DNA from 3 places in the Streptomyces sp. NPDC051064 genome. Region 3 is predicted to be linked to each of the others. Evidence: riboswitches for the same ligand, from Rfam matches in the RefSeq annotation. Region 3 holds a riboswitch; each other region holds the start of a gene.

Region 1 (10,310 bases), on a different contig from region 3:
GCGTTCGGCCGCCTCCCGGGTGGTGAGCCTGTGGGGCGCCCCCTCGGCTCCCAAGTCCTGCGTACCGGTTCCGTGCGCCGAGTCATGCGTCATGGCGCCCACCGTATCCATGTCCATGGATGGGGGATCACCTCCAACGACGTTTCATATTGATTCAATCAATATTGACAATGACAAAGTCAACCATGGACAGTCGAATCAATATATCGCTCATCGGTGGAGGAGAGACCTGCCATGCCTGCCTCGCATACGGAAACCGCCCCGCTCGACGTCCCCCGGGGTCTCGCCGGCGTGATCGTCACCGACACCGCGCTCGGCGACGTGCGCGGGCGCGAGGGGTTCTACCACTACCGGCAGTACTCGGCGGTCGAGCTCGCACAGAGCCGCAGCTTCGAGGACGTCTGGTACCTGATGTTCCACGGCGAGCTGCCCGGCCGGACCGAGAGCGCCGGCTTCGCCGCCCGCACGGCCGGCCTGCGCCGGCTGCCCGCAGAGGTGCGGGAGGCGCTGCCCGCCATCGCCCGGGCCGGGGCTCTCTCCGGCCCGCTCGCCGGCCTTCGTACGGCGCTCTCGCTGCTCGGCGCCTCGGCCGGGTTCCGTCCGGTGTACGACATCGGGGCCGACCGCCGGCGTGAGGACGCCCTCGCCGTATGTGCGGCCGTCCCCACGGTGCTGACCTCCCTGTACCGCCTCGGCCAGGGACTGGAGCCGGTCGAACCGCGTGACGACCTCCCGTTCGCCGCGAACTACCTGTACATGCTCACCGGCGAGGAACCGGACGCCGTACGGACCTCGGCCGTCGAGCGGTACCTCGTCTCCACCGTCGACCACGGTTTCAACGCGTCCACGTTCACCGCCCGAGTGATCGCCTCCACCGGCGCCGATGTAGCCGCCTGCCTCGTCGGAGCCGTCGGCGCGCTCTCCGGCCCGCTGCACGGCGGCGCGCCCAGCCGGGCGCTGGACACCCTGGACGCCATCGGCACCCCGGACCGGATCGACGGCTGGATCCGTGGACGGGTCCTCGCGGGGGAACGGATCATGGGATTCGGGCACCCCGTCTACCGCACCGAGGACCCGCGCTCACGGATGCTCCGCTCGGTCGCGCAGAGCTTCGGGGGTCCGCTCGTCGACTTCGCCGTCGAGGTCGAACGCCAAGTGGAGGCGATCCTCGCCGAGCTCAAGCCGGGACGCGAGCTGCACACGAACGTGGAGTTCTACGCCGGTGTCGTCATGGAGCTCTGCGGGCTGCCGCGTGAGATGTTCACGCCCACCTTCTGTGCCGCGCGCATGGTCGGCTGGAGCGCCAATATCCTGGAGCAGGCGGAGGACCCGAAGATCATCCGCCCGGCGGCCCGTTATGCCGGGCCCCCGCCTCCGCAGCCCGTACCGGCACTCTGAACGACCCGAGGAAGGCCCCGTTGACCCCGCCCCACGCCCCGCAGATCCCGGTCGTCGTCCTGGCGGGGTTCCTCGGATCCGGCAAGACGACACTGCTCAACCATCTGCTCCGTAACAGGGCGGGCAACAGGATCGGCGTCATCGTCAACGACTTCGGGTCCATCGAGATCGATGCCATGACCGTCGCGGGGCAGGTCGGATCGACGGTCTCACTGGGCAACGGCTGTCTGTGCTGCGCGGTCGACGCGAGCGAGCTCGACACCTATCTGGAGACACTGACCGGGCCCGCCGCGCGCCTCGACGTGATCGTCATCGAGGCCAGCGGTCTCGCCGAGCCCCAGGAACTCGTACGGATGCTGCTGGCCAGCGACAATCCGCACATCCGGTACGGGGGACTGGTCGAGGTCGTCGACGCGGCCGAATTCCCCGCCACGCGGCAGCGCCACCCCGAGATCGACCGCCACCTCGTGGCCGCCGACCTGATCGTCCTGAACAAGACCGACCGGGTCTCGGACGCGGAACTGGCGGCGGTGCGGGAGACGGTCGGGACGGCGGGCGCCAGGGCGGCGGTCATCCGCGCCGCGTACGGCAGGATCGACCCGGAGCTGCTCTTCGATCCCGTGCTCCGGCCGGACGAGGACGACTCGTTCCGCCAGCTGACGTTCGAGGACCTGCTCCCCGAGGCCGACCGCGCGCACGAGGAGCACCTGCACGCGGCGTACGAGAGTGTCTCCTTCACCGCGGACGTGCCGCTCAGCCCCCGCCGCTTCATGGCGTTCCTCGACTCCAGGCCGGCGGGCCTCTACCGGATCAAGGGGTTCGCCGACTTCGGTGCGGGCGACCCCGGTAACCGTTACGCCCTGCACGCCGTGGGGAGGTTCCTGCGCTTCGTTCCGGAGCGCTGGGCCCGTGACGAACCGCGACGGACCCAGCTGGTGCTGATCGGCTCCGGTATCGAGGCCGCGGCCCTGCACAAGGAGCTGGAGGCATGCCAGGACGCGTGGCAGGACGCCACCGAGGAGCTGGAGCGCAGCATGTGGGGCGTCCTGCGGTACGTACGGCAGCCGGACGACGAGGGCTGAGCCCCTGCCGCCCGGCCGGATGTCCTACAGAGGCCCGGCGATCACCGCGACCGGACTCGTCAGCGGTGTGCCCGAACCGTCACGGCGCGGATCCGGGTCCGGAAGCTCGGCCGGTGCGCCGTTCTTCTGGGCCGCCCGTGCCGGGGTCTCGCCCGCCCAGGCGAACACCAGGACGTCCTCCCCCTTGAGGAAGCGCTGGCAGCGCACCCCGCCGGTGGCCCTGCCCTTGCGTGGATACTGGTCGAACGGGGTGAGCTTCCAGGTCCGTTCGGAGTCGTCCAGCGTGCCGTGCGATCCGGCGACGGTGAACACAGCCGCGTCCGCGGAGGGATCCACCGCCGCGAACGAGAGAACAGTGGCGCCCGCCGCGAGCTTGACACCCGCCATGCCGCCCGCCGGGCGTCCCTGCGGACGCACCGACGCGGCCGGATAGCGCAGCAGTTGGGCGTCGGACGTGATGAAGACCAGGTCCTCCTCGCCCGTACGCAACTGCTTGGCGCCGACGATCCGGTCACCGTCCTTCAGCGAGATGACTTCCAACTCGTCCTTGTTGGCGGGGTAGTCGGGCACCACGCGCTTCACCACGCCCTGCAGGGTGCCGATGGCCAGGCCCTGCGGCTCCTCGTCGAGGGTGGTGAGGCAGATCAGCTCCTCGTCCGGCTCCAGCGTCAGGAATTCCGAGATCTGGGCACCGCCCGACAGGTTCGGAGCGGCATGGGTGTCCGGCAGCTGCGGCAGGTCGATCACCGAGAGCCGGAGCAACCGTCCGGTGGACGTCACCGCGCCCACGTCCCCGCGCGCCGTCGCGGGGACGGCGGAGACGATCGCGTCGTGCTTCGTGCGCCTGGCGTCCTCGGCCTGGGGGACCGGCTCGGCGTTGGCCGTACGGGCCAGGAGGCCGGTCGAGGAGAGAAGCACCTGGCACGGGTCGTCCGCGACCTCCAGCGGCACCGAGGCGACCTGCGAACCCGCCGACTCCAGCAGCACCGTGCGCCGCTCGGTGCCGAACTTCTTCGCCACCGCGGCCAGTTCGGCCGAGACCAGCTTACGCAGTTCGGCGTCCGACTCCAGGATCGCGGTCAGCTGGGCGATCTCCTCGGTGAGCTTGTCGCGCTCGCTCTCCAGCTCGATCCTGTCGAAGCGCGTGAGCCTGCGCAGCGGGGTGTCCAGGATGTACTGGGTCTGGATCTCGCTCAGCGAGAAGCGCTCCATCAGGCGCTCCTTCGCCTGCGCCGAGTTGTCGCTGTCCCGGATGAGCCGGATGACCTCGTCGATGTCGATCAGCGCCACGAGGAGGCCCTCGACCAGGTGCAGCCGGTTACGCCGCTTGGTCCTGCGGAACTCGCTGCGCCGGCGCACCACGTCGAAGCGGTGGTCGAGATAGACCTCGAGGAGCTCCTTGAGCCCCAGGGTGAGCGGCTGTCCGTCGACCAGCGCGACGTTGTTGATGCCGAAGGACTCCTCCATCGGCGTCAGCTTGTAGAGCTGCTCCAGCACGGCCTCCGGCACGAAGCCGTTCTTGACCTCGATCACCAGACGCAGACCGTGCGCCCGGTCGGTGAGGTCCTTGACGTCCGCGATGCCCTGGAGCTTCTTCGAACCGACGAGGTCCTTGATCTTGGCGATCACCTTCTCCGGACCGACGGTGAAGGGCAGTTCGGTGACGACGAGACCCTTGCGACGGGCCGTGACGCTCTCTATGGCGACCGTGGCGCGGATCTTGAACGTGCCGCGTCCGGCGGCGTAGGCGTCCTTGATGCCGCCGAGACCGACGATCCTGCCGCCGGTGGGCAGGTCGGGACCCGGGACGAAGCGCATCAGCGTCTCGAGGTCCGCGCCCGGGTGCCGGATGAGGTGGCGGGCGGCGGCGATGACCTCGCCGAGGTTGTGCGGGGGCATGTTGGTCGCCATGCCGACCGCGATACCGGAAGCGCCGTTGACCAGGAGGTTCGGGTACGCGGCCGGGAGGACGACCGGCTCCTGCTCCTGGCCGTCGTAGTTCGACTGGAAGTCGACGGTGTCCTCGTCGATCGACTCCGTCATCAGCGACGTGGCGTCGGCCATCCGGCACTCGGTGTACCGCATGGCGGCCGGCGGGTCGTCGTTGCCCAGCGAGCCGAAGTTGCCGTGCCCGTCGACGAGGGGCAGGCGCATCGAGAACGGCTGTGCCATGCGCACCAGTGCGTCGTAGATCGACGCGTCACCGTGCGGGTGCAGTTTGCCCATCACTTCGCCGACGACGCGTGCGCACTTCACGTAGCCGCGGTCGGGGCGGAGCCCCATCTCGTTCATCTGGGACACGATGCGGCGGTGTACGGGCTTCATGCCGTCGCGGGCGTCGGGCAGAGCCCTGGAGTAGATCACCGAGTACGCGTACTCGAGGAAGGAGCCCTGCATTTCGTCGACGACGTCGATGTCGAGGATCTTCTCCTCGAAGTCGTCCGGCGGCGGGGTTTTCGTGCTGCGGCGGGCCATCGCGGCTGCGACTCCTTCACAGATTCTGTCGGGCAACCTCAGGTTCTGACGCGGACCATTGTGGCCCGCCGTACTGACAACACCGACCTCGACCCGTCCGAAGCGGTCCTCAGGGCCTCCGCGGAGCCCCCGTTCACGGCAGTATCTACGACAACAATCACCCGGCGGGAACTTCGCCAGGTGCCCGTGCGCTTGCCTAGAGTGGCAGGTCCGGCAGGAAATCCTGTACCGATCGAAGGGACGTACATGCCCATGGGTCACACGGCCACAGCCCAGGCCGGTTCCGGCGGCTTGACGGCGACCGAGCACCGTCTGGCCAACGGCCTGCGCGTGGTGCTCTCCGAGGACCATCTGACCCCCGTCGCCGCGGTCTGCCTCTGGTACGACGTCGGCTCCCGCCACGAGGTCAAGGGGCGCACGGGTCTGGCTCACCTCTTCGAGCACCTGATGTTCCAGGGCTCCGGCCAGGTCAAGGGGAACGGGCATTTCGAGCTGGTGCAAGGGGCCGGTGGTTCCCTGAACGGCACGACCAGCTTCGAACGCACCAACTACTTCGAGACGATGCCCACGCACCAGCTGGAGCTGGCCCTGTGGCTCGAGGCCGACCGGATGGGCTCCCTGCTCGCCGCGCTCGACGAGGAGTCCATGGAGAACCAGCGGGACGTCGTGAAGAACGAGCGCCGCCAGCGCTACGACAACGTCCCGTACGGCACGGCCTTCGAGAAGCTCACCGCTCTCGCCTACCCGGCCGGCCACCCGTACCACCACACGCCGATCGGCTCGATGGCCGACCTGGACGCGGCGACGCTGGAGGACGCGCAGGCGTTCTTCCGTACGTATTACGCGCCGAACAACGCCGTGCTCTCCGTGGTCGGGGACATCGACCCGGAGCAGACGCTCGCCTGGATCGAGAAGTACTTCGGCTCCATCCCCTCGCACGACGGCAAGCAGCCCCCGCGCGACGGCACGCTGCCCGGCATCATCGGCGAGCAGCTGCGCGAAGTGGTCCAGGAGGAGGTCCCCGCGCGTGCGCTGATGGCCGCCTACCGGCTGCCGCACGACGGCACCCGCGAGTGCGACGCCGCGGACCTGGCCCTGACCGTGCTCGGCGGCGGCGAGTCGTCGCGCCTGCACAACCGGCTGGTGCGCCGCGACCGTACGGCGGTGGCCGCCGGATTCGGGCTGCTCAGGCTGGCCGGCGCGCCGTCGCTCGGCTGGCTGGACGTCAAGACGTCCGGTGGCGTCGAGGTGCCGCAGATCGAGGCGGCCGTCGACGAGGAGCTGGCCCGCTTCGCCGAGGAGGGCCCCACGCCGGAGGAGATGGAACGCGCTCAGGCGCAGTTGGAGCGCGAGTGGCTCGACCGTCTCGGCACGGTCGCCGGCCGCGCGGACGAACTGTGCCGTTACGCCGTCCTGTTCGGCGACCCGCAGCTCGCCCTGACCGCGGTGGGCCGTGTGCTCGAAGTGACGGCCGACGAGGTCAAGGCAGCCGCCCGGGCGCACCTGCGCCCCGACAACCGTGCGGTCCTGGTCTACGAGCCGGTCGAACCGGCCGACGAGACCGAGGGCACCGACGCGCCCGAGGGGGCCGACAAGTGACCGACGCCGCCGTGACTGGAGTAGCGATGGAGTACCACCCGCAGCCGACCGCCGGCGAGGCCAGGCCCTGGGCCTTCCCCGCGCCCGAGCGCGGCGCCCTGCCCAACGGGCTGACCGTGCTGCGCTGCCACCGGCCCGGCCAGCAGGTCGTCGCCGTGGAGATCTTCCTCGACGCCCCGCTGGACGCGGAGCCCGAGGGACTGGACGGTGTGGCCACGATCATGGCGCGCGCGCTGTCCGAGGGCACGGACAAGCACTCCGCGGAGGAGTTCGCCGCCGAACTGGAGCGGTGCGGCGCCACGCTGGACGCCCACGCGGACCACCCGGGTGTCCGCGTCTCCCTGGAGGTACCGGTCTCCCGGCTGACCAAGGCCCTCGGCCTGGTCGCAGAGGCTCTGCGGGCCCCGGCCTTCGCGGAGAGCGAGATCGAGCGCCTGGTGGGCAACCGCCTCGACGAGATCCCGCACGAGCAGGCCAACCCGGCCCGGCGCGCGGCCAAGCAGCTCTCCAAGGAGCTCTTCCCCGCCACCGCACGGATGTCACGCCCGCGCCAGGGCACCGAGGAGACGGTCCGGCGCATCGACGCCGCCGCCGTACGCGCCTTCTACGACGCCCATGTGCGCCCGTCCACGGCGACGGCGGTCGTCGTCGGCGACCTCACCGACGTGGACCTGGACGCGCTGCTCTCCGACACCGTCGGTGACTGGTCGGGCAATGCCGGCCAGGCCCGGCCCGTGCCTCCGATCACCGCGGACGACACCGGCCGTGTGGTCATCGTGGACCGTCCGGGAGCCGTGCAGACGCAGCTGCTGATCGGCCGGATCGGCGCGGACCGGCACGACAGCGTGTGGCCCGCCCAGGTCCTCGGCACGTACTGCCTGGGAGGCACTCTGACCTCCCGGCTGGACCGCGTGCTGCGTGAGGAGAAGGGCTACACCTACGGCGTCCGGGCCTTCGGACAGGTGCTGCGCTCGACGGCGCCCGGTTCCTCGTCCGGGGCGGCGGGTGCCGCGATGCTCGCCATCAGCGGCTCCGTCGACACCGAGTCCACCGGTCCCGCGCTGGACGACCTCTGGAAGGTCCTGCGCACCCTCGCGGCCGAGGGGCTCACCGACGCCGAGCGGGAGACCGCCGTGCAGAACCTCGTGGGCGTCGCCCCGCTCAAGTACGAGACGGCGGCGTCCGTCGCGGGCACCCTGGCCGACCAGGTGGAGCAGCACCTCCCGGACGACTACCAGGCGAAGCTGTACGCACGCCTGGCCGACACCGGCACGGTCGAGGCGACCGCCGCCGTGGTCAACGCGTTCCCGGTCGACCGGCTGGTCACCGTCCTGGTCGGGGACGCCGCTCAGATCAAGGAGCCCGTGGAGGCGCTCGGTATCGGTGAGGTGTCGGTCGTCAGCGGCTGAAAGAACCGGACATGACGGACCCCGGCGGCTGTACTTCCGCCGGGGTTCCGTCATTTGTCCGTATTGCAGAGAAGGTAGCAATTCGTCCTGTGGGATGTGCGACAAAAGGCCCTTTCCGTTTGGCGGGGGAAAGTCTCCCGATCTAGCGTCGGCGCGGCTGTCCGCCGGACGATTGCCGCGCCCGCGGCGCCGGACAGCCATCGCCGAGTCCCCGTCAGGCGCGAGCCTGGGGAGCCGGGGACCCATGAAGTCCCTGGGGTGAATCGGATCCCTGTACCTCGTCGGAGGCTCAGGGGCCCGTAGGAGACCTTCCTGCTCCGAACCCGTCAGCTAACCCGGTAGGCGAGAAGGAAGGAAAGGACCAGCCCCTCCATGGCGTTCATCCGTGCCACCGGGAAGCACCGTGCCCCGAGCCGCCTGACGCGCAAGAGTGCCAGGGTCGCCGGCGTCGCCGCCCTGGCCACCACCGGCGTACTCGGTGCCACGGCCTCCCCGGCCCTCGCCGCGGACTCCGAGGTCACCGCGGGCAGCACCGGCCTGACCCAGACGGTCGCCCTCGACACCACCCTCGCCGCCCAGATCGAGGCTCAGGCGAAGGCCCAGAAGCACCAGGCCGACGTCGCCGCGAAGGCCGCGGCCGAAGCGAAGGCCAAGGCGAAGGCGAAGGCCGAGGCCAAGCGCAAGGCGGAGGCCCGCGCCAAGGAGGCCCGCGAGGAGAAGGCGCGCGCCGCCCGCGCCGCCGAGCGCGCCCGGCTCAACGCCTTCCACCTCCCGGTCGCCGGTTCCCACGTCACCACCGGCTACAAGTCCGGTGGCGCGCTCTGGTCCTCCGGCTCCCACTCCGGCGTGGACTTCCAGGCCGCGTCCGGCACCTCGGTCGTCGCGGTCGGCGCCGGTACGGTCGTCGAGGCCGGCTGGGGTGGCGCCTACGGCAACAACATCGTGCTCAGGATGAAGGACGGCACGTACACCCAGTACGGCCACCTCTCCTCGATCGGCGTCTCCGTCGGCCAGAGCGTCGGCTCCGGCGAGCAGATCGGCCTCTCCGGCTCGACAGGCAACTCCACCGGGCCGCATCTGCACTTCGAGGCCCGGACGACCCCCGAGTACGGCTCGGACATGGACCCCGTCGCCTACCTCCGCGCCCACGGCGTCCAGGTCTGACCCCACGCAGCACCGCGATCTCCGACGAAGGCCCCGGCACCCGCCGGGGCCTTCGCCGTGCCCCGGGGCAGATGCGTGCCATAGCCCCCGCGGAAGTGCTCCCTGGCCAAAAGATATCCATGGATTCCACCCCGCCATCGGAAATTCCGGCCGGTTGCAATAGAGTCACAGAACAGGCGTCGATCGGCCGCGTTTCGCGGGGATTAAGGCGGAGGTTCGGACATGCGCATTCCCGCGCATTCGGTATGCACGGCAATCCGTGACGACATCGTCTCCGGTGTCTTCGAACGCGGCAGCCGCCTCACCGAAGAGGTGCTCGCGCGTCGATACGGCGTCTCCCGCGTCCCGGTACGCGAGGCGCTGCGCACCCTGGAGTCCGAAGGGTTCGTCGTCACCCGCCGGCACGCGGGTGCCTGTGTCGCCGAGCCCACCGAGCAGGAGGCGGCCGACCTCCTGGAGATACGCATGCTCCTGGAGCCCCTCGGGGCCGCGCGCGCGGCGCAGCGCCGCACCGAGGCGCATCTCAAGGTGCTCCGCGGCCTGGTCAGGCTGGGCCAGGAGCGGGTGCGCCGGGGCGAGGGGGAGGACCTGCGCTCCCTGGGGGGCTGGTTCCACGAGACGCTGGCGCAGGCCTCGGGGAGCCCCGCGCTGATCGCTCTGCTCACCCAGCTCCGGCACAAGATCGCCTGGATGTACGCGGTCGAGCAGCCGGTCCGCCCCGCGGACTCCTGGGCCGAGCACGGCGCTCTTGTCGACGCCGTCGCCCGCCGCGACGCGGAGCGGGCCAGGGCGCTCGCCATCCAGCACGCCGAGCGGGCGACAGCGGCCCACCGACTGCGGCTCGCGCCGGGGCACACGCCCGGCCAGGCCCGGGTGAGGACTTCGCAACACCCCGTAAACATCGGGGGAGTCCGTCATTAACAATTGCGCCGTATACAAAGAGAGTAATTATCGGAGGGCTTTCTTTTTGCTGCCCTGATCCATTCTTTCCGGAGCTCTGTCCGCTCCGCTTCGGGAAACGGAAAAGCCGCGGCTCCCGGTCGGGGGTGCCGCGGCTTTTCGCAGAAAAAAATCCGGTTCGAAGTGGCCGGAATCAGACGGTCTCCGGGAGCTCCTCGAGCCCTTCGGCGACCAGCTTGGCCAGACGGTCCAGGGCGGCCTCGGCGTTGTCCGCCTCGGATGC
Region 2 (10,310 bases), on a different contig from region 3:
TCGGGAAAACAAGGCGACCGCGTCGGGCCGGGGCGGGCTCGTGTATTGCTCCTTCCGCCTGTCCGGCCAGGCTGCCACGCCGCGGCGCGGAGGGGCCCGGAGCAGGGCGCCCCGCCCTGTGTCTCCGGACTCAGGGCCGTGGCCAGGGGCGGCCGCCGAGGCGTTCGAGGTCGGTGTTGAAGCGGCGCAGATAGCCGGCGAAGGCGGAGATGTCCTCGTCGGGCCAGTCGGCCATGACCCGCTGCAGTGAGCTGACCATGCCCTCGCGTTCCGCGTCGAGAGTCCTCGCGCCCTCCTCGGTGATGCGGAACTTGCGGGCCATGCCCCCGTCCGGATCCGGGATGCGCTCCACGAAGCCGGCGCGCATGACCGCGGCCGTCTGCCGGTTGAGGGTGGAGACGTCGAGATCGAAGGCTTCGCTGAGCTCGCCGACGGACATCGGGCCCTGGACGCGGATGCGGCTGAGCAGGACGTACGCGCTCCGCTCCAGGAGGCCGTCCTTGCGGCGTCCCTTTCTGTGGGTGAGCAGGCCGTGACGGCTGAGCAGCATCTGCTCGTACTCGACCTCTTGCGTTGCCCTGTTCATGCGCGGGCACCTCCTGCTTCCTGCCGGGCGAGGCCGGTGTCTCGTCGTGCCGTTGTACGTGCCGACTTCATCGTATGGTCATGGCAAAGTGCATAGGCCACATCGTGTGCGTAATGCAAATCGGCAGGCGTCGCGCCGACGCGGCCGGCCCGGGGTGCCTCTGGTCGGCGTGCGGGGTCCAGGAACTTTCTGCTGCACGGGCATTGACCCTGGGAGCGGGCCGACTTTACGTTCTTCGCGTTGTCTTCGTATGTCATATATGAGACGCGATATGAGAGCCGAGCGTCCTCCCCCACGGCTACACGTTGCGGCGGCATGGTGCCGAGCGCCCCGCAGGTGAGCACTCAGAGAAGAGAGCCGACCATGATCAAACCCCGCAACAGCCGTCTCGCCGCCGCGATATCCCTGGTCTCCGCCCTGGCCCTCACCGCCACCGCCTGCGGTGACGACGGCAGCGGGATCACCGGCGCGAAGGGCGCGGAGGGCTCGGGCACCGGGAAGATCGTGTTCTGGGACGAGAACGGGGGCGTCCGTACGGCGATCTGGAAGGAGATCATCGCCGACTTCGAGAAGGCGAACCCGGACATCGACGTGCAGTACGTGGGGATCGCGTCCACCGAGGCCCAGTCCAAGTACGACACCGCCATCCAGGGCGGCGGTCTGCCGGACGTCGGGGGCGTGGGCGCCGCGATGGTCGCCGGGATCACCGCGCAGGACGCGCTGGAACCGCTGGACGACCGGGTCGAGGCGAGCTCCCTCAAGGGCAAGCTCAACGAGGCGATGGTCGAGAACGTGCGGAGCGCCGCCGGCCGGGACGAGATGTACACGGTGCCGATCTCCGCCACCAACGGCGTCCTCTATTACCGTACGGACCTGTTCAAGAAGGCCGGGCTGGGCGAGCCGGACACCTGGGACGACTTCTACAAGTCCGCCGCGAAGCTGACGGACCGGCAGAAGAACCGGTTCGGCTACACCATCCGCGGCGGCCCGGGCTCGATCGCGCAGGCGCTGGACGCGATGTACGGGCAGTCGGGCATCGACTCCTTCTGGGACGCCTCCGGCACGAGGACGACGGTCAACGACCCGAAGAACGTGGCGGCACTGGAGAAGTACGCGGGCCTGTACAAGAAGGCCACCCCGGAGGCCGACCTCAACAACGACTTCACCAAGATGGTCGCCCAGTTCGACTCCGGCAGCATCGCCATGCTCAATCACAACCTGGGGTCCTACCAGGACCACGTGAGCTCGCTCGGCACCGACAAGTTCCGCGGTATCCCGCAGCCCGAACTGGCCGACGGCACCCGGGTGATGGTCTCCAACCCGGTCTCCGGCCTGGGTCTGCTCAAGTCGTCCGAGAACAAGGCGGCGGCATGGAAGTTCATCGAGTTCGCGGCGTCCCACGCCTCGAACTCCAAGTTCAGCGAGTCCGCGGGCCTGATCCCGGCCAACAAGGAGGCCGCCGAGGACCCCTGGCTCGACAAGGCCGAGACCACCAAGCTCGGTGCCGAGGCGCTGTTCTCGGGCGACACCAAGATCGTCCAGCTGCCCTACTACCTGCCGGACTGGAACACCCTGTCCAAGGCCGACAGCGAATCGGGCTTCCAGAAGGTGCTGCTCGGCAAGACGAGTGCCAAGGACTTCCTGGACACGTTCGCCGAGGCCCTCGACGAGGCCCAGGCGGAGTGGAAGGAACAGCAGGGCTGACGGGCCGGAGGCCCGCCCTCCCTCTCAGTCCAGGCCTTCCTCCCGCAACTGGTACATCAGGAGGAACGTCCGGTAGGTCTCCGCGGACACGTCCAGGCAGACGTCCGGCCGGAAGGTCCACGTCGACGTGTTGTCGAGGGCCCGCCGGCAGGCCGCCTCGGTCTCGGCCTCTGTCGGGATGTTCGAGATGAACGCGGCGATCAGCAGGACCACTGCGAGGACGACCACGCCGATACGGATGCGCATGGTCTCCCAACGACCGTGCGGCCGTACCGGTCACTCGGGCCGGCCGCTCGGGGACGGACTCGCGGGGCCGGTCACGGCAGCCCGGTCATTCGGGCTCGTCGGCGACCGGGGGCAGGTCGGGCTCGATGAACAGGCCCGCGTACTGCGGAGTGGGCAGCGGCGACGAGGCGCCCTTGTCGGCGGTCGTGGCCGCGGAGGCCGCGTCGGGGTGGCGCTGGGTCGTGCGGGCAGGCATGTCGGTCATCTCAGGTGTCCTGTACGTAGGTGTGCGGTGAGAGCCCCGTGACCGAATCGCTGCTGCGCTGCATGCCGGACCGGTCCTGACCGGTAGGGCGACGAGGTGCCGCTACCGGTGCCGCGCCGCTCCGGGGGCGTCCGGATCATCGTGCGGTGCATGCAGACTGTAACCCTCCCAGCACGGCTTTCCCCCGGTATTGCGAGCCCGGCGTGACGGTCAGTGTGGCGGTGCGGGCTCGATGTTCTGGTTTGCGTGGAAGAGGTTGTGCGGGTCGTAGGACCGCTTGATCTCCGCGAGCCGGTCGTGGTGGCCTCGGTAGGTGGCCCGGACCCGGTCCTGGGACTCGCCCGCGCCGAGGAAGTTCACGTAGCCGCCGCCCATGGAGTGCGGGTGCAGCGCCTCCCAGTAGCCTACGGCCCACTCCCGCAGCGCCGCTGCGTTGGCCGGGTCGGGATCGATGCCGGCGATGACGCCCGACCAGAGCGCGTCACGGTAGGCCCAAGCGGTGTCGTCGGGGCCGACTCGGCCGGCGGCTCCGTCGACCGGGTACAGGTGCATGGTCGACAGGCCGGTGGGGAGTTTCTCGGCGAAGGCGGTGTGCACGTCGACGGCGTCGTCCGTGATGCCGTCGAAGAAGTCACCGCGCCAGTACCACTGGAGGCCGGACGGCATCAGCGCGTCGAACATCGACTGCAGCGCCGGATAGGGCATCGGCGCGGTGAAGTGGAAGGCGGGCGGCCCCGGTTCGTTCACCACGGCGAGGGTCTCGCCCAGGGAGTCCGGGTCGGCCGTCGAGGACCAGACGACCCCGCACATCTTCTGTCCGTGTATCTCCTCGGGGAAGGGCGGCCCCGGCGGGACGCTCAGTGAGGCGAAGAAGCCGTACAGGTCGTCCGGTGCCTGCGGCAGGAAGTCGCGGTACCAGCGCATGACGTCCTGGAAGAGCTCCAGGGGCCATACGGTGATGCCGACGCCCACCGTGTCGACGGGGTGCAGCTCGAAGTCGAACGACGTGACGACGCCGAAGTTGCCGCCGCCGCCACGCAGCGCCCAGAACAGGTCGGGGTGCTCGCTCGGGTTGGTGGCGACGAAGCTGCCGTCGGCCAGGACCACGTCCGCGGAGACCAGGTTGTCCACCGAGAGGCCGTACTTCCGGGTGAGATAGCCGTGACCGCCGCCGAGGGTGAGCCCGCCGACGCCGGTGGTGGACATGATCCCCGCCGGGGTGGCGAGGCCGAAGGCATGGGTGACGTGGTCGAGGTCGCCCAGTGTCGCGCCGCCGTCCGCCTGTGCGGTCTGGGTGGCCGGGTCGACCCGTACGCCGTGCATGGGCGAGAGGTCGAGCGTCACGGCGTCGTCCCTGAGGCCGAGGCCGGGACCGCTGTGCCCGCCGCCCCGGACCGCGACGTCCAGGCCGTTGTCGCGGACGAAGTCGACGGCAGCCATGACATCCGCCGTGTCGCGGCACCGGACCACGGCCGCCGGCCTCTTGTCGATCATGGCGTTGTAGACCGTGCGGGCCTGCCCGTACTCCTGGTCGTCCGGGCCGATGACCGGGCCGCGCAGAGCTGTCCTCATCGTTTCGAGCAGGGTGCCGTCCATGGTCGTCTCCTAGCGCATGCATGCGCCCGGCCTCCCCTGGCACACCCCCGCATCGGGTGAGGCAGCTGGGCCGACGCCGGCACCTGGGATGCCGCGCAGACGGGACCGAACACCGAAAGGCTTGCCCTCCCAGCGTCCCGCCGCTCCGGACGCCGTGCAATCGCGGAGCCGTGCCCCGGTGCCGGCCCGGGCACGGCGCGGGCTCAGCCCTGCGGCGGTGTGCCGGGGGAGGCCGGGGCGGGTCTGTGCGGTGTGGGACTTCGGTAGCCCTCCAGACAGGAAAAACGCAAGATCGGGGGGTGCGGCAACACCCTTGAGCACGTCACTGCGCCTGGCAACTGCACAGTCCGCACGCTGTGTTGACGTATGGGGCCGGGGGTGAGGGGCCCCCTGTCGCGGGGGGTGCGGGGCAGGTGCGGCCATAAGTGGTCGGAGCACCGTCCCGGATGGCGTAGAGTTGCAATCACAACGGCGCGGGGTGGAGCAGCTCGGTAGCTCGCTGGGCTCATAACCCAGAGGTCGCAGGTTCAAATCCTGTCCCCGCTACTGAAGACAGAGGCCCGGATCCTTTCGAGGATCCGGGCCTCTGTCATGTGCCGTCACCCGCCCGTCCGGTGCGGGGCTTGACCTTGACGCTGCGTAAAGATCTAGCGTTTCCGGCATGGAGTGGTCCATCCAGGAAATCGCCCGGCGCGCCAGCACCACGAGCCGGACTCTCCGGCACTACGGCGACATCGGTCTCCTCGTGCCGAGCCGCACGGGCGCCAACGGCTACCGCTATTACGACCAGGAGGCCCTGGTCCGGCTCCAGCGCATCCTGCTCCTGCGGGAGCTGGGGCTCCCGCTGCCCGCGATCAAGGACGTGCTGGAAGGACAGCGGGACACCTCGGCGGCGCTCCGGGCCCATCTGCGCCTGCTGGAGCAGGAGCGCGAGCGCATCGGGCGGCAGATCGCCTCGGTGCGGACCACTCTCCGCAGGACCGAGGAAGGGGAGGAACTCATGGCCGAGGAAGTGTTCGACGGCTTCGACCACACGGTGTACGAGCAGGAGGTCACCGAGCGCTGGGGCAAGGAGGCGTACGAGCGGAGCGGCCGGCGGTGGCGCGGGCTGAGCGAGGACGGGCGCGCGCGATTCCGGGGCGCGCACGATGCCATCGCCCGGGACTACGGGGAGGCCAGGGCGGCCGGCCTGGAGGCCGGCAGCGACGAGGTGCAGGACATCGCGCGCCGGCACTGCGAGTGGCTGTCGGCGACCATGGAAGTCACGCGTGCGTATGTCACAGGCATCGGGGAGATGTACGTCGCCGATCCCCGCTTCGGGAGGAACTACGATCGCCACGGGGACGGAACCGCCGTCTTCGTACGGGACGCACTGACGGTCTACGCGCAGCACCGGCTCCCCGGCTGACCACCGGCGGGCGGGCGCTGCGGGGCGCTCCTCCCTTTGGCCGATGACGAGTCGCCGTTCGGCGCGGCTCCGGACGGCCCGGGTGGGGCGCGGTACCGTCCGCACCCGTGGGTGGAGCGGGCAGGAGCGCACAGGTGGGGAAGCGGGACGGACGGCGGGGGAGCTCACCTGGGAACTCCCGTTCCCGGATTTTCGTGCGCGCGCTGCCGGCTCTGATGATCGGTGCCGGCGTCGTCCTCGACCTCGCGACCCCGGCCGTGGTCTCCGCTGTTCCGCTCTTCGCCGCGGCGCCACTGATCGCCGCACCGTTCTTCTCGCTGGCCAGCACCGTCCGTGTCGGGGCGGCCGCGATCCTCGTGGTGCTCGCCATCCGGATCTCGGACGGCGCGCTCGGCAGGGTCGTGCCGGTCACCGATCTGCTCACCCTGGTCACGGTCGCCGCGCTCTCCCTCGTCATCAACCGCGTCGTGCGCCGCAGGAACGAACAGCTGGCCTCGGCACGGGTCATCGCGGAGACCGCGATGCGCGCGGTGCTCCCGACGCCCGAGGAGCGGATCGGCGGACTGCAGGTCGCGGCGCGGTACGAGGCGGCCCAGGCGGACGAGTTCGTCGGCGGCGACCTGTTCGCGGTCGCGGACACGCCGTACGGGGTGCGCCTGGTCCTCGGGGACGTACGGGGCAAGGGGCTGGACGCCGTGGCCGCGGTGGCCGTCGTGATCGGTGCGTTCCGGGAGGCCGCCGAGCAGGAGAGGTCGCTGGAGGGGGTCGTCCAGCGGCTGGAGCGGGCGCTGGCCCGTGAGGCCTCGCGACGGGGCGGGCTCGACTCGATGGAGGGGTTCGTCACCGCGGTCGTCGCGGAGATTCCGTCCGGGTCGGATGTCCTGCGGGTCGTCAACCGCGGGCACCCCGAGCCGCTCATCCTGCACGCGGACGGGGCGCTCGACGTGCTGGCGCCGACGGCTCCCGCGCTGCCGCTCGGGATGGGGCTGGACGCGTGGCCGGACCGGTCGGACGAGTGGACACTGCCGGCCGGGTCGATGTTCCTGGCGTTCACGGACGGGCTCTCCGAGGCGCGGGACGCGAAGGGCGTCTTCTACGACCCGGCGGCCCGGCTGCGCGGCCGGCTCTTCCCGGGGCCCGAGGAACTGCTCTCCGCGCTCACCGACGACGTACGGCTGCACACCGGCGGCCGGTCGACGGACGACCTGGCGCTCCTCGCGGTCGGCCGTCCGGCTCGGGGTCAGCAGGAGCGTCGGACGACGGTGAAGATCGTGGGGCGGGACCGTGGATGACCGGTCGCGACCGTCGGTAGTCGAAGGACCTCGCTCCGCATAACATTTGACGCACCGTCAGAAACTGCTGGCTGGATGAGGGGTGCTCAACTCGCCCGTTTGCGCCCGTTTGACCCCTGAAAGTCCAGGCCGGAGTCATGACTGATCCCTGGGAACAGCTTGGAATCGGACCCGGGTGTCTATTAACGTTCGATAACGCAGCGCGGTTGTACCTGCCGTCGCAAGAGACGGCACCGTGCGCAGCGCCGAATTCCGCAAGGGAACCGGGGAACCACCTACATGGGGTGAATCGGACACCTGTGTCTCGCGAGGGACGAAGGGGTCCGTAGGAGACCTTCCTGCTCCGAACCCGTCAGCTAACCCGGTAGGCGAGAAGGAAGGAAAGGAGTGCGCCCACGTGGCGTCCAATCAGCCTGCCCCCGAGGCCCCGTCATCCTTCAGGACCGGAAGCTTCGGTGATGAGGACAGGACTTGGGATGAATGGAACCCCACCGAGGAGTCCATCCGTCCCGTACGCGGCCGGCACCGCGTAGCCAAGCAGCGCGGTCTCGCCCGTAGCTCCACCGTCCTCGGCGTCGGCGTCATCGCGGCCGTCGGAGCGGGTGGCATGGCCACCGCGCAGAGCAAGCCGCCGGTCTCCATCTCTCTTCCCGATTCCATCGCGGACAATCTCCCTGACGCCAAGTCCCTTCCCGGCGTGGGCGCCTTCATGTCCGGCGACTCCGACTCGGACCACGAGACCGTCGCCGCGTCCTCCCCGCTGACCAGCGCGGGCATCACCGCCGCCGAGGCCGAGCAGGGCACCACCGACGCGGGCGAGGCGCTCCGCGCGCGCATCCTCCAGCAGGCCGAGCAGCAGCAGGCCGGAGCCGAGGCCGAGGCCAAGGCCGCGGAGGAGCAGGCGGCGGCCGAGGCGGCCGCGGCCGAGGCGGCGAAGCAGCAGAGCGAGGCGGAGGCCAAGGCCGCCGCGAAGAAGAAGGCGGCCGAAGAGGCGGCGAAGAAGAAGGCCGAGGCCGAGCGCCTCGCCAAGCTCGCCGCCAGCTACGCCATTCCGACCTCCTCGTACACCATCACCTCGACCTACGGGCAGTCCGGTTCGATGTGGTCGTCCGGTCACCACACCGGCCTGGACTTCGCGGCTCCGACCGGCACGCCGGTCAAGGCCGTGCACAGCGGCACCGTGAAGTCGGCCGGCTGGTCCGGCTCGTACGGCTACCGCACGGTCCTGGAGCTCGATGACGGCACGGAGATCTGGTACTGCCACCAGTCCTCGATGGACGTCACCGCCGGACAGAAGGTCACCACCGGCGAGACCATCGGCCGCGTCGGCGCCACCGGCAACGTGACCGGACCGCACCTCCACCTGGAGGTGCACACCCCGGACGGCACCGGCATCGACCCGATGGGCTGGCTGGGCAGCAAGGGTCTCTCGGTCTGATCCCGCTCGGACGCTGACTGATTCCGTTCGGGCACCGGCTGATTGCGTTCGGGCACCGCCTGATCCTGGGCGGACGCTGACTGATCCCGTTCGGACGCTGACGCCGCACGCGGCGTACCGGAACCCCGGCGGCCCTGACGTACGACCCCCCGACGTCAGGGCCGCCGGTCTGTCCGGGGCCGTAAACGGAATAGTGGCCTCAGTCGGATCGTTGTCGCCGGGTATGACTTCTCTGCGCCCGCTCGGTTCCTCGAGCCTTCAGGTCTTCCCCCTCGCCCTCGGCGGCAACGTCTTCGGCTGGACGGCCGACGAGGACCGCACCTTCGCCGTTCTCGACGCGTACGTGGCGGCCGGAGGCAACTTCATCGACACGGCCGACTCCTACTCCGCCTGGGTCCCGGGCAACGAGGGCGGTGAGTCGGAGACTCTCATCGGCAAGTGGCTGGCGGCCCGCTCCCGCCGCGACGATGTCGTCATCGCCACGAAGGTCGGCGCACATCCCGCGTACAAGGGCCTCTCGCCCACCACGATCAAGGCGGGGGCCGAGGCCTCCCTGCGCCGGCTCGGCACCGATCACATCGACCTCTACTACACGCACTTTGACGACGAGAGCGTCCCCGTCGAGGAGATCATCACCGCGCTCGACCAGCTGGTGAAGGCCGGCACGGTCCGGGAGATCGCCGCCTCCAACATCAGCCCCGAGCGGCTCCAGGCCTCCCTGGACTTCTCCGAGCGCGAGGGCCTCGCCCGGTACGTCGCGCTGCAGCCGCACTACAACCTCGTCTCGCGCGACACCTACGAGGGCGCGCTCCAGGACACGGCGGCCGCTTCCGGTCTCGCCGCCGTCCCGTACTTCGCGCTCGCCTCGGGCTTCCTCACCGGCAAGTACCGGGTGGGCGCCTCGGTCGAGAGCGCGCGGGCCGAGGGTGCGGCCAAGCACCTGGAGACCGAGCGCGGGCGCAAGGTGCTCACGGCGCTCGACAGGATCGCCCAGGAGCACGGTGCCGAGATCGCCACCGTGGCCCTCGCCTGGCTGGCCTCGCAGCCGACCGTGACCGCGCCCATCGCCTCCGCGCGTACGGTCGAGCAGCTGCCGGCGCTGGTGGCGGTGGCGGAACTCCGGCTGACCGACCAGGAGCTGGCGGAGCTGACCGAAGCATCCGCCTAGGACGGACCGTCGGGGCGCCCGCCGTCCTCCAGGTACGGGTTGTGGCCGCCGTAGTGCCGGTGCGGTGCGGGGAGGTGCTGCGGCGGGCCGCTGTACGGGAACTGACGGGGGAACGGCGGCGGGGCCGGCGGGCGGAAAGTGCGTAGCCGCCCCGTCGCGTGGGCCGCGTACGTCAGAGCCGGCGCCGCGATCTCCCGGCGGTGCCACAGATGGTGCAGCAACTCCTGCTCGCGGAGGGCGAAGTCCGGGCCGGCGCCGTCATGGCGTGCCCTCCGGCGCAGCATGGCCAGGGACGTGGCGAACGACTCGTACTCCGCGACGGCGCGGGCCGCGGCCCTGCCCCGGGCGCGGTCCGGGTGGCTGTTCCAGTGCCTGGCCATGTCGCGGGCCATGCCCCGCGCCCGCATCGAGGCCAGCGCGAGCGGCTCGGCGGGGGTCAGCCAGCCGGCCGCCGCGTACACCGGCAGCTCGGTGGAGAGCGTGCGCAGCTCCCGCTGGCGCGACCAGACCGCCAGCCAGGTCACCAGCCCGAAGCACGGCACCATGAACGCGCCGTACACCGCGTAGAAGCCGTACGGTCCGAAGGCCGACGAGCCGTTCCACAGGGCGTGCATGCCCATGGCGAGGG
Region 3 (10,310 bases):
GTGCCGCCTCCGCCACCTCGGAACGGCGCCACGAGTGCGCGACGGGCTCCGACACCGCGCGCCACCAAGCATCCGTGGGAAGCTCCCCGGCCGGTTCGAACGGCTCACCCGCGCGGGGGAAGGCGGCCGGCTGCCCCGCCTCCTCGGCCACGTCCTTCATCCACTCCCCCGGCTCCGCCCACGGATGCGGGGCGAGGTTGAAGGTGCCCCAGTGGATGGGCATCAGCGCGCCGTGCGGCCTGCCCCCCTGAAGGTCCAGGTGTGCGCGCAGGCCCTCGGCCGGTGTCATATGGATGTCCGGCCAGTACTCCGAATAGGCGCCGACCTGGATCATCGTCAGGTCGAAGGGGCCGTGCTCGGCGCCGATGTCCCGGAATCCGGAGAAGTAGCCGGTGTCCCCGCTGTGGTAGACCCGGTGCTCCGGACCCGCGACGACCCACGACGCCCAGAGCGTGTGCTGCTGGTTGCGGAGCCCACGGCCGCAGAAATGCCGGGCGGGGGTGGCGGTCAGGCTGATGCCGGCGATCTCCGCGGTCTCGTTCCAGTCGAGCTCGTGGATGCGGTCAAGGGGCACGCCCCACCGCTCCAGGTGGGCGCCTACACCGAGCGGCACCGCGAAGACCGTGTCCATCCCTGCCAGGGCCTTGATCGTGGGCAGGTCGAGGTGGTCGTAATGGTCATGGGAGATCACTACGGCGTCGACCGGCCCGAGCGAGGCGAGCGGCAGCGGGACGGGGTGCAGCCGCTTGGGCCCGGCGAAGGCGAACGGCGAGCAGCGCTCGCTCCAGACCGGGTCGAACAGCACCTTGCGGCCGTCGATCTCGGTGAGCACGCTGGAGTGGCCCAGCCAGGTCACCCGCAGGCCCGTTGCCGGCGGCGCGGCCAGATCGGCCAAGGTCGTGGCATGGACGGGCACGGTGCCGAGAGGGGACCTGCGGGCCCGTTGCTCCTTGTGGAAGTACACCTTGGCGAATTCGAGCATGGAGCCGGAGGGCCTGGTCCGCGCCCCCTCCGGGTTCTGGAAGACACCGTCGGCGAAATTGGGCGAGCGGCGGATCCGGTCCATCCGCACCCCCGCCGGGTCCGCGCCGAAGGCGTCGGGGCGCAGCGAGCGCAGTCTGGTACGGAGCGAAGGCTGGTTGTCTGCGCCGGTCACAACATCTCCTGAGGGAGTCGGTGTCGTCATTATGGTCTGGAATCAGGACGGAGCGAGAGCTCGGCGGTGAACGGAGCACGGTCAGGGGTCACCCGGAACCGTGCCGCGAGGGGCCCCACCTCAGGCGCGCGGCTGGCCGTACACATGCTCGATCCGCAGGGTCAGGACGACTCTGCGGTCCTGGACCATCACCCGGCGGTAGTCGTCCCAGTCCGGGTGCTCTCCCCGCACGTCCCGGTAGAGGGAGACCAGCTGCTCCACGACAGTGTCGTGCGGGTCGGCCGCGGGCGGGGTCAGCTCGGCGGTGACATCGGCGACGGTCCAGGCCCACCGGTCCTCGCTGGTCACGTGGTAGCTCGCCCGTGGGTCCCGGCGGAGATTGCGGGTCTTCGCACGCCCCTCGGTGATGGACACGCGGATCACCCCCTCTTCGGGGTAATAGGCGTGGTTCACATTGGACAGCTGGGGCCTGCCGTCACGCTTGAGGGTGACCAGCACCCCGCCGTCGTACTCCCCGATGAGTCGTAGCAGCGCCGCACGCGAGGGTTCTGTCATGCCGACTCCAACGTCCGTGCCTCCCGCAGGATTCCGCATCGGGCGTACGACGCTGTCACATCCGGTGTGCCGCACGCGTTGACAGCCGTGTCCCGCCCTCTGATACTGACTCGCTGTTCAGTACATCGACACAGGTGAATCCAGGAGCCGCCCGATGCAGTCCCCCTCCTACGCCCCGCTGGTCTCCCTGACCTGGACGGACCATGTCACCGGCACCGAGGGATACCTCGTCGTCGACCGGTTGGTGCGCGGGGTGTCGAGCGGAGGCCTGCGGATGAGGAAGGGCTGCACCCTCGCGGAGGTGGCCGGCCTGGCACGGGGCATGACCATGAAGGAGGCCCTGCACTTCGACGCCGGCGACCCGCGGACGCGCTACATCCCGCTGGGCGGCTCCAAGGGTGGCATCGACTGCGACCCTCGCGATCCGGCCGCCTACGGGGTGCTCGTCCGCTTCCTGCGGGCGATGCGTCCGTACATCGAGAACGTCTGGACGACCGGCGAGGATCTCGGGCTGAGCCAGGATCTCGTCGACCGTGCCGCGGCTGAGGCCGGCCTCGTCTCCACGGTCCAGGCGGTCTATCCCCTGCTGGACGACGAGGCGGTCGCACGGCGACGGCTCGCGGACGCCTTCGCGGTCACGGTCGACGGGATCGGGCTTGACGAGCTGGTCGGCGGGTGCGGGGTCGCGGAATCCACGCTCGCCGCACTGGACCGGGCGGGTGTGGCGCACGGCGGTGCCCGGGTCTCCCTCCAGGGGTTCGGCACCATGGGCGGGGCGACGGCCCGCTTCCTCTCCCGGGCCGGGCTGTCCGTCGTCGCGGTCGCGGACATCAGGGGCACCATCGCCAATCCCGCCGGCCTGGACGTCGAGGCACTGCTCGCCTCCCGGGACGCGCACGGGGCCCTGGACCGGCGCACGCTGCGCGACGGGGACCAGGAGCTGCCGGCCGACGCCTGGCTGGCCGCCGACGTCGACGTACTGGTTCCGGCCGCGGTGTCGTACGCCGTGGACTCCGCGAACCAGGCCTCGGTCAGGGCCCGTTGGGTGGTCGAGGCGGCGAACATGCCGGTGCTCCCGGAGGCGGAGACACTGCTCGCCGAGCGCGGAATCACGGTTCTCCCCGACGTGGTCGTCAACTCCGGTACGAACGCGTGGTGGTGGTGGACGCTGTTCGGGGACATCGGCCCCGATGCGGAGGAGGCGTTCGGACACACCCGCCGCTCGATGCGCGTCCTGATGGACCGCGTCCTGGAGCGGGCGGCCGCGGACGGCTGCACCCCGCGGGCAGCGGCGCACTCGCTCGTCGCGGACCGTCTGCCGGTGATGGCGGAGCGGTTCGGCTGGTACCGGTAGGCCGTGGGCACGGGGGCCGGATGCCGGCGCCGCAGCGTTGGTTAGGGTAACCGCGTGGCGAGAGTGCGGCTGAGTGTGGCGGAGCGACGTGAGGAGCTCCTGCGCGCTGCCGTCGAGCAGATCGAGGTCCGGGGCGTGTCCGCGGTCAGGATCGCCGATGTGGCCGCTGTTCTCGGGGTGAGCAACGCGCTGGTGCTCTACCACTTCTCGTCCAAGGAGAAACTGGTGGCCGCCGCGTTCGCATACGCGGCGGAGGCCGATCTCGCCCATCTGCGCAAGCTGCTGACCCGGCGCACCAGCGCGGTCCGGCGGCTCCGTTCCGCCGTTCGCTGGTACGCACCGACCGGACAGGCCAAGGGCTGGCGCCTGTGGATCGAGGGCTGGGCCTCCTCCCTCCGTGACCCGGTGCTGCGCGAGGTGGCCGGAGACCTCGACCAGCAGTGGAAGGCCGAGCTGGCCGAGGTGATCGAAGAGGGGGCCGCGGCGGGTGAGTTCCACTGCGAGGACCCGATGTCCGTGGCCTGGCGGCTGACAGCCCTCCTGGACGGGCTGGCCGTCCAGATGACGTCGTACGCGGGTCCGCTCTCCCGGGCCACCATGCTGCAGTGGACCGAGGAGGCGCTCGCCCGCGAACTCGGCATCGACCACGAGGTCCTGACCGCCTGAGGCGCCGACGGGCGGGTCAGGTCTGGCGCACCGGGGCGTAGGCCTCCCCCTCGATCCCGAAGGTCCAGGCGACGCCCTCCTTCGCGGTCCGGGTCCTGGGCGGCACCCGTAGCCGGTAGACGCGGTGCGTCCCGTCGGGCTCGGGGGTGGAGTTGACGACTTCGACCATGACGACGTCCTCGTCACCCTCCGTCGCGATGCGCCGGAGGATCCGGTCTCGTCCCGGTGCACGCGGCCGGTCTGCCCTGCCGGACCGGTGAGTCGGTGATCTCGGTGGACGGTGACGGGACCGTGCGGCGCTGTCACTTCGTCCGTGCGGAGCTGGGCAATCCCTATGACGGCAGCTATCGGAGTTCGCTCCGCCCGCGTGGCTGCCCGCTCGGTGTCTGCGACTGCCACATCGGCTATGTGCACCTGGAGACACTGCCGTTGTACGACGTCTTCGCGGGCGGGGTACTGGAGCGGATACCCGCCCGCCCGGTGCGGGTATCCGCATCGGACGGGCTCGTTCCGCCGGGCCCGGCCCGGCGTCCGCTCCCCATGGCCGGCCCCTGACGACGGGTCAGCGGCCGAGCGGGTCAGAGCGGCAGCAGGTCGGGGCGCTTGGCCTCGACGTGGTCCCCGGAGGACTCCCCGCGCAGTCGGCGGCCGATCCACGGGACGAGGTATTCGCGCGCCCATTGGATGTCGTCGCGCCGGACCTCGAGTGCCCCGCGCTGTGCCTGCGGGGGCCACACCTGGTCGGGGTCGGCCGGCACCTGGAGGCCGAGGACCTGGGCGGCCCGCAGTGCGACGCGGGTGTGCCCCTCCGCCGAGAGGTGCAGCCGGTCGTTGTCCCACGCCCGCCTGTCCTGCACGGACCGCAGGGACCACAGGTCCAGTACCGGGCAGTCGTAGCGGTCGGCGATGGACCGGACATGGGCGGTGTACATGGCGATCTTGCCCCGCAGGTGCTTGAGCACGGGGATGCCACGGGTGTCGAAGCCGGTGGTGACCATGACCGTGCCGACCGCCTGCGTCAGGTCGGCGACCGCTCGCTCGAAGCGCTCCGCCACGTCGTCCGGGTCGGAGCCGGGACGGAGGATGTCGTTGCCGCCGGCGCAGAAGCTCACCAGATCAGGTGCCAGCTGCTTGGCGCGGGGGACCTGTTCCTCGACTATCTGGTCGAGGAGCCGTCCGCGTACGGCGAGATTGGCGTACCGGAAGTTGCCGTGCGTGTCGTCCGCGGGGGCGACCGCCGCGTCGGGGCCCGGGAGCTGGTCCGCGAGGATCACCGCGAGCCGGTCGGCCCAGCCGACGAGTGTCCCACCGGGGCCGGGGTCTCCGACGCCCTCGGTGAAGCTGTCGCCAATCGCTGCGTACGACCCGATGATGCCTCGTTGTTTGTTTCTCGAATCGTCTGCCACAAGGGCTTATCTTGCACCTTCGATTGTGACCTACGCGACCGTAATAAGGGGTTGACGGATGGTGAGAAAGACCACCCGGTCAGTTTTTGGTAAAGCCGGAATAAGGAGAGGGGCGGTGCGCAAGCGCGCACCGCCCCTCTCCTTCAGCCTGGGATGACACCCTCAGGCGGCGTGTCTCAGATGGAGACGCCGTGCGAACGCAGGTAGGCGATCGGGTCGACGTCGGAGCCGTAGCTCGGGCCGGTCCGGACCTCGAAGTGGAGGTGCGGGCCGGTGGAGTTGCCGGTGGTGCCGGAGAGGCCGATCTGCTGGCCGCCGGTGACGGTCTGGCCGGCCGTGACCTCGAGCGAGGAGAGGTGGGCGTACTGGGAGTACATGCCGTCGCTGTGCTGGATGACGACCTCGTTGCCGTACGAGCCGCTCCAGCCGGCGGAGACCACGGTGCCCGGGCCGATGGACCGGACGCTGGTGCCGGAGGCCGCCTGGAAGTCGGAGCCGGTGTGGTAGCCGCTGGACCAGCTGGCGCCCGAGGCGCGGTACTGGGTGGTGACGTTGGCGTTCTCGACCGGGGCGGCCCAGCCGGAGCCGGTGCTCTCCTCCGACGCGCCGGAGTCGGCGGTCTTGGCCGCCGGAGCGGACGTCGCCTCGGCCGGAGCGGACGTCGCCTCGGCCGGAGCGGCCTTCTTCTCGGCCGGGGCGGCCTTCTTCGCCGCCGACGGGGCGGACTTGGAGGGCGCGGCCTCGGAGCCGGAGGCCTTGGCCCCGAGGGTCAGCTTCATGCCCGGGAGAATCAGGCTGGGGTTCTCGCCGACGACGTCGCGGTTGTCCTGGTACAGCTTCTGCCAGCCGCCCTTGACCTTCTGCTCGCCCGCGATCTTCGCCAGGTAGTCGCCGGAGACCACGGAGTAGGTCTTCGGAGTGCTCTTCGCCGAGGCCGGGGCGCTGTGCGCGGCGGCGGACTTGGCGGCCGGCGCGGCCTGCTCGGCGGCGTGGGCGCCGGTGGCGCCGATCAGCGGGAGGGCGAGAACGGCGCCGCCGGTCCCCGCGGCAAGGACGCCTCGGGTTATCGGGCCGGTCTTCGTACGACGGTGCTTGCCTTTTGCGGGCATGGGGATTTCCTCTCCGGCGCCTGCGAGGTGAGCTGTCGGGTTCGGACTGGAGATGCCCGGCCGCGCGGTGCGCGTCTTGACCCCGAGCCGTACCGGATCCCTCCGGCCGGCGGCCTACCTGGTTCCCCCGCTCCTGCCACACGTGAGTCGGTGCGGATTCCGGGCGGCGGCAGGATTAGGCGTTCCGTCCGGATTGACCGTGACCGTAAGCGAGCCGGGACGTCGCGAACAAGCCGCGGTTTCCGAACCGGAATCCGCGCTTCATTTCCGGCGCGGAATTCCCGTCACACTCCGTGGATTACGGATCTTGGCTTTCCGCACAGCGCCCGGAATAACCCCCGCCACCTTCACCACACACCGTCACGGATATGATCCCGCTCACCCGCCTCACCCCATCTCCCGTACAAGCGGGGCATGTTCCGCTAAATGCACCAATACGGACATTGCGCGATCTTGTCCGCCCAGGAAGACCAGGGCCACAGCGACCGAGACAGTTGTCCGATGCAGCCATGTCGTATCGTCGCGGGCGTGCCCCCGTCGGCGAGCGGCGCCGACGCCCGACACCCCAGGAGCCCTTGTGACGCAGCTGCCAGAGGTCCCGCCGGTCGGCCCCGAGCCGACGGACGTCGACCTGACCGGTGTCCGCAACTTCCGCGACGTCGGCGGGCTGCCGACCGTCGACGGCGGCACCGTGCGGTACGGGCGCCTCTACCGCAGCGGTCACCTCGCCCATGCCACGGAGGCCGACACCGCCTTCCTCGCCGGGCTCGGCCTGCACACGATCTTCGATTTCCGCAACGCGGCGGACCACAAGCTCGACGGCCTCGACGTGGAGCTGCCCGGCGTCCGTAATGTCAGCATTCCTCTCTCCGACCCGGCGGACGGCGCGGAGTTCTGGCGGCTGGTGCGCGACGGGAACATCCAGCAGCTGCGCTCGATCCTGGCCGACGGCAAGGGGACGGGGCGGATGATCGCCTCGTACCGCTCGATCATCAAGGACCGCACCGCCGAACACAGCCGTGTGCTGCACGCGCTGGCCGAGGACAGCGTGCCTGCGCTGATGCACTGCGCGGCGGGCAAGGACCGGGCCGGCCTGTCGATCGCGGTCTCCCTGCTCGCGGTCGGCGTCGAGAAGGAGGCCATCGAGGCCGACTACCTCAAGTCGAACGACGCGCACCGCCGCTACAAGGTGCGCCGCAGCGACACCTCACCGGTAGGGATGTCCGACGAGGTGATGGAACTGCTCAATCCGCTCTTCGGCGCCCGCGCCGAATACCTCGCCGCAGCGTTCGACACCATCGACGAGATCTGGGGCAGCCCGGACCGGTATCTCCTGGAAGGGCTGAAGATCAGCGACGAGACCCGCGCGAAACTGCGTGAGCGGCTCGTCGAGGGCGCGTGACGCCGGGCGTCAGCCCTTGCCCGCCACGGTGAACAGAAGGAACAGGAAGCCCGCGATGACGTGTCCGGCCACGAGATAGGCGAAGAGCCGGATCACTACGCCGCGGGGCATCCGCCGTTCCTGCGTGTCCTCGCTCTTCGGCCTGCGCGGGGTGAGCGGGTCGTAGTACTCCGAATCGGACATGACAGTCCTCTCTTCCGGCCGTTCGGGCCGGGGTGGCAAGGGGGCGCGCGGTGTGGGTGTGCGGGATCAGAGCCGGTGGATCCCGCTGCCCAGGCACAGCTCGGCGGCCGGGCTCTGCAGCAGCGTGTGAACGAAGAGCAGTCGCGCCCCACCGCGGTCCAGAGCCGCGATCCGGTGCGGGGTGAGCGAGTCGAAGTGCGCGCTGTCACCCGGATCGAGGTCGTGCACGGTCTCGCCCAGCACGACCCGCAGCCTGCCGTCGAGGACGTAGAGCCACTCCTCTCCGGGGTGGACGCGCACGAGGTCTCCCTCCACGCCGTACGGCACACGGACGTGCAGCGCCTGCATGGCGCGGCCCGGCCCGCCCGCCTGCCGGTAGAGCCAGCCGCCCGGCTCGGTGGAGCGGGGCGCGCCGGCGGGCGGGCCGCCGCGGACGATCGCGTCACGTTCGGGCGGCATCTCGCCCAGGAGCTCGGAGACGGTCGTACCGTAGACCCGGGCGAGGCCGAGCAGCATCGGCAGCGACGGCTGCCTCCGGCCCGTTTCGAGCCGGGAGAGGTGGGCCGGGGAGAGCCCCGCCCGTCCCGCCGCGCTCTCCAGGGTGAGGCCGCGGTTGCGGCGCAGGTCGCGTAGGCGTGGCGCGACCCCCGGGAGCTCGTCGGCCACCCCTCCGTCAGGAGGATTCATGCCTCCATTGGGCCAGGATTTTTCCTCTGAGGCAAACGATTTGCCTCAGAGGCAATATCAGCGATGGACCACGGCCTGTTTCACCAGTGTCCTGCCGAAGTCCCACATCAGTCCGCCCCCACTGTGTGCGTCGTCCATGACCGCGGTGAAGGCGGTGACGAAGCGGTCGACCTCCGGCTCCCCGATGACCAGGGGCGGAATCAGCTTGATCACCTCCAGGTGATCACCGGAGACCTGGGTGAGGATCCGGTGCTTCTGGAGCAGCGGCACGACCACCATCTGGGCGAAGAGCCCCTTGCGGGCGGCCTGCAGCATCGTCCATCGGCTGCGGAGCTTGAGGGAGGACGGCCGGCCGAACTCGATGCCGATCATCAGGCCACGGCCGCGCACCTCGTGCAGCAGCTCGTAACGGCCGACCAGCGCGGCGAGCCGCTCGCGCAGCAGGTCACCGGTGCGACGGGCGTTGGCGACGGTCTCCTCCTGCTCCATCACCGCGAGGACGGCGAGCCCGGCCGCCATGGCCTGGGCGTTGGAGCCGAAGCTGGCGGAGTGGACGAGGACCCGGTCCATCGAGGAGTAGACGCGCTTGAAGATCCAGTCCTTGCCGAGCGTCGCCCCGACCGGGACATAACCGCCGGAGAGCGCCTTGGCGACACAGAGCAGGTCGGGTTCGACACCCTCCTCGTGCTGGTACGCGTAGAAGTCACCGGTCCTGCCGAGCCCGGTCTGCACCTCGTCGGCGATGAGCACGGCCTTGTGCCGGTGCAGCAGCTCCTGTGCCTCGCGCAGGAAGCCGGGCGGTGAGGCGTGGACGCCCTTGCCCTGGATCGGCTCCACGACCAGCCCGGCCACGTCGCCGCGCTTCAGCTCGCGCCGCAGCGCGTCGAGGTCGCCGAGCGCGATGGCCGTGTCGGGCAGCAGGGGCGCGAACCCGTCGCGGAAGCCCTTCTCACCGTTGACGGAGAGCGAGCCGGTGGTCAGTCCGTGGAACGCGTGGTCGCAGTAGAGGATCCGCGGCTTGCCGGTGGCGTACCGGGCGAACTTCAGCGCGGTCTCGACCGCCTCCGTACCGCTGTTGCCGAAGAACACCCGGTCGAGGTGCGGGCTGTGCGCCAGCAGCTTCTCGGCCAGCAGTCCGGGCAGCGGCTGGCAGTCGAAGCGGGTGAGGTCGGCCAGCGAGGCGTCCAGGACGTCGTGGAGCGCCTTGCGTACGACGGGATGGTGCCTGCCCAGCCCCATCACGCCGAAGCCGGCGAGCATGTCGAGGTAGTCGTTGCCCTCCGCGTCCCAGAAGTGCGCGCCCTCGGCCCGCTCGTAGACCTTGTCGAAACCGAGGGTGTGGAGCATCCGCGGCAGCTGGTGGTTGAGGTGCCGGGTGTGGAGCTCGTAGCGTTCGGCCCCCCGTTCCGCGAGGAGCCGCGTCAGATCGAATCCCGGATGTCCGTCCTTCATGCCCCGTTCTCCTTCGGCATGTTCCGCTCTCCCACTGCCGTGCGGCGCTCGAGCGCCGTGCTGATGCGTCCGGCGATCTCCACCGGAGTGAGCCCGATCTCGGCCAGTACCTCACCGCGCCCGGCGTGCGCGAGGAACTGTTCGGGGATGCCGAACGTCCGCAGCGGTACGTCGACGCCGGCGTCCCGCAGGGCCTGTCCGACGGCCCAGCCGACCCCGCCCGACCGGCTGTTGTCCTCGACGACCGCCACCAGCCGGTGCTGCGCGGCGAGCGCGGGCAGCTGCTCGTCGACCGGTTTGACCCACCGCGGGTCGACGACCGTGCAGCGGATTCCGGATC

The links. A riboswitch is a leader RNA that binds a small molecule or an ion and turns the genes downstream of it on or off. The one in region 3 is predicted to bind cyclic di-AMP.
Positions count from the first base shown of each region.
Region 1: another riboswitch for cyclic di-AMP. It lies ahead of ACIBCU_RS20760 (M23 family metallopeptidase); the one in region 3 lies ahead of ACIBCU_RS32405 (LysM peptidoglycan-binding domain-containing M23 family metallopeptidase).
Region 2: another riboswitch for cyclic di-AMP. It lies ahead of ACIBCU_RS18115 (M23 family metallopeptidase); the one in region 3 lies ahead of ACIBCU_RS32405 (LysM peptidoglycan-binding domain-containing M23 family metallopeptidase).

Region 1 is NZ_JBITFK010000005.1:561,221-571,530, reverse strand. Features, by position in the region: gene ACIBCU_RS20790 (citrate/2-methylcitrate synthase) at 1-93, opposite strand, end outside; gene ACIBCU_RS20785 (citrate synthase) at 235-1,398, shown strand; gene ACIBCU_RS20780 (CobW family GTP-binding protein) at 1,419-2,480, shown strand; gene ACIBCU_RS20775 (DNA topoisomerase (ATP-hydrolyzing) subunit A) at 2,505-4,955, opposite strand; gene ACIBCU_RS20770 (M16 family metallopeptidase) at 5,202-6,554, shown strand; gene ACIBCU_RS20765 (pitrilysin family protein) at 6,581-7,963, shown strand; cyclic di-AMP (ydaO/yuaA leader) riboswitch at 8,155-8,323, shown strand; gene ACIBCU_RS20760 (M23 family metallopeptidase) at 8,336-9,127, shown strand; gene ACIBCU_RS20755 (GntR family transcriptional regulator) at 9,350-10,048, shown strand; gene ACIBCU_RS20750 (HPr family phosphocarrier protein) at 10,221-10,310, opposite strand, start outside.
Region 2 is NZ_JBITFK010000004.1:670,313-680,622, forward strand. Features, by position in the region: gene ACIBCU_RS18075 (MarR family transcriptional regulator) at 131-586, opposite strand; gene ACIBCU_RS18080 (ABC transporter substrate-binding protein) at 950-2,290, shown strand; gene ACIBCU_RS18085 (hypothetical protein) at 2,315-2,536, opposite strand; gene ACIBCU_RS18090 (hypothetical protein) at 2,622-2,780, opposite strand; gene ACIBCU_RS18095 (FAD-binding oxidoreductase) at 2,991-4,376, opposite strand; tRNA gene ACIBCU_RS18100 (tRNA-Met) at 4,849-4,922, shown strand; gene ACIBCU_RS18105 (MerR family transcriptional regulator) at 5,038-5,784, shown strand; gene ACIBCU_RS18110 (PP2C family protein-serine/threonine phosphatase) at 5,919-7,076, shown strand; cyclic di-AMP (ydaO/yuaA leader) riboswitch at 7,310-7,462, shown strand; gene ACIBCU_RS18115 (M23 family metallopeptidase) at 7,474-8,514, shown strand; gene ACIBCU_RS18120 (aldo/keto reductase) at 8,738-9,682, shown strand; gene ACIBCU_RS18125 (PrsW family intramembrane metalloprotease) at 9,679-10,310, opposite strand, start outside.
Region 3 is NZ_JBITFK010000011.1:1,745-12,054, reverse strand. Features, by position in the region: gene ACIBCU_RS32440 (MBL fold metallo-hydrolase) at 1-1,156, opposite strand, end outside; gene ACIBCU_RS32435 (PPOX class F420-dependent oxidoreductase) at 1,277-1,711, opposite strand; gene ACIBCU_RS32430 (Glu/Leu/Phe/Val dehydrogenase dimerization domain-containing protein) at 1,866-3,065, shown strand; gene ACIBCU_RS32425 (TetR/AcrR family transcriptional regulator) at 3,120-3,731, shown strand; partial or broken gene ACIBCU_RS32420 (DUF6745 domain-containing protein) at 3,748-3,962, opposite strand; partial or broken gene ACIBCU_RS32415 (radical SAM protein) at 3,954-4,286, shown strand; gene ACIBCU_RS32410 (SGNH/GDSL hydrolase family protein) at 4,310-5,137, opposite strand; gene ACIBCU_RS32405 (LysM peptidoglycan-binding domain-containing M23 family metallopeptidase) at 5,314-6,246, opposite strand; cyclic di-AMP (ydaO/yuaA leader) riboswitch at 6,251-6,409, opposite strand; gene ACIBCU_RS32400 (tyrosine-protein phosphatase) at 6,824-7,648, shown strand; gene ACIBCU_RS32395 (DUF6126 family protein) at 7,658-7,831, opposite strand; gene ACIBCU_RS32390 (XRE family transcriptional regulator) at 7,898-8,518, opposite strand; gene ACIBCU_RS32385 (aspartate aminotransferase family protein) at 8,576-9,970, opposite strand; gene dxs (1-deoxy-D-xylulose-5-phosphate synthase) at 9,967-10,310, opposite strand, start outside.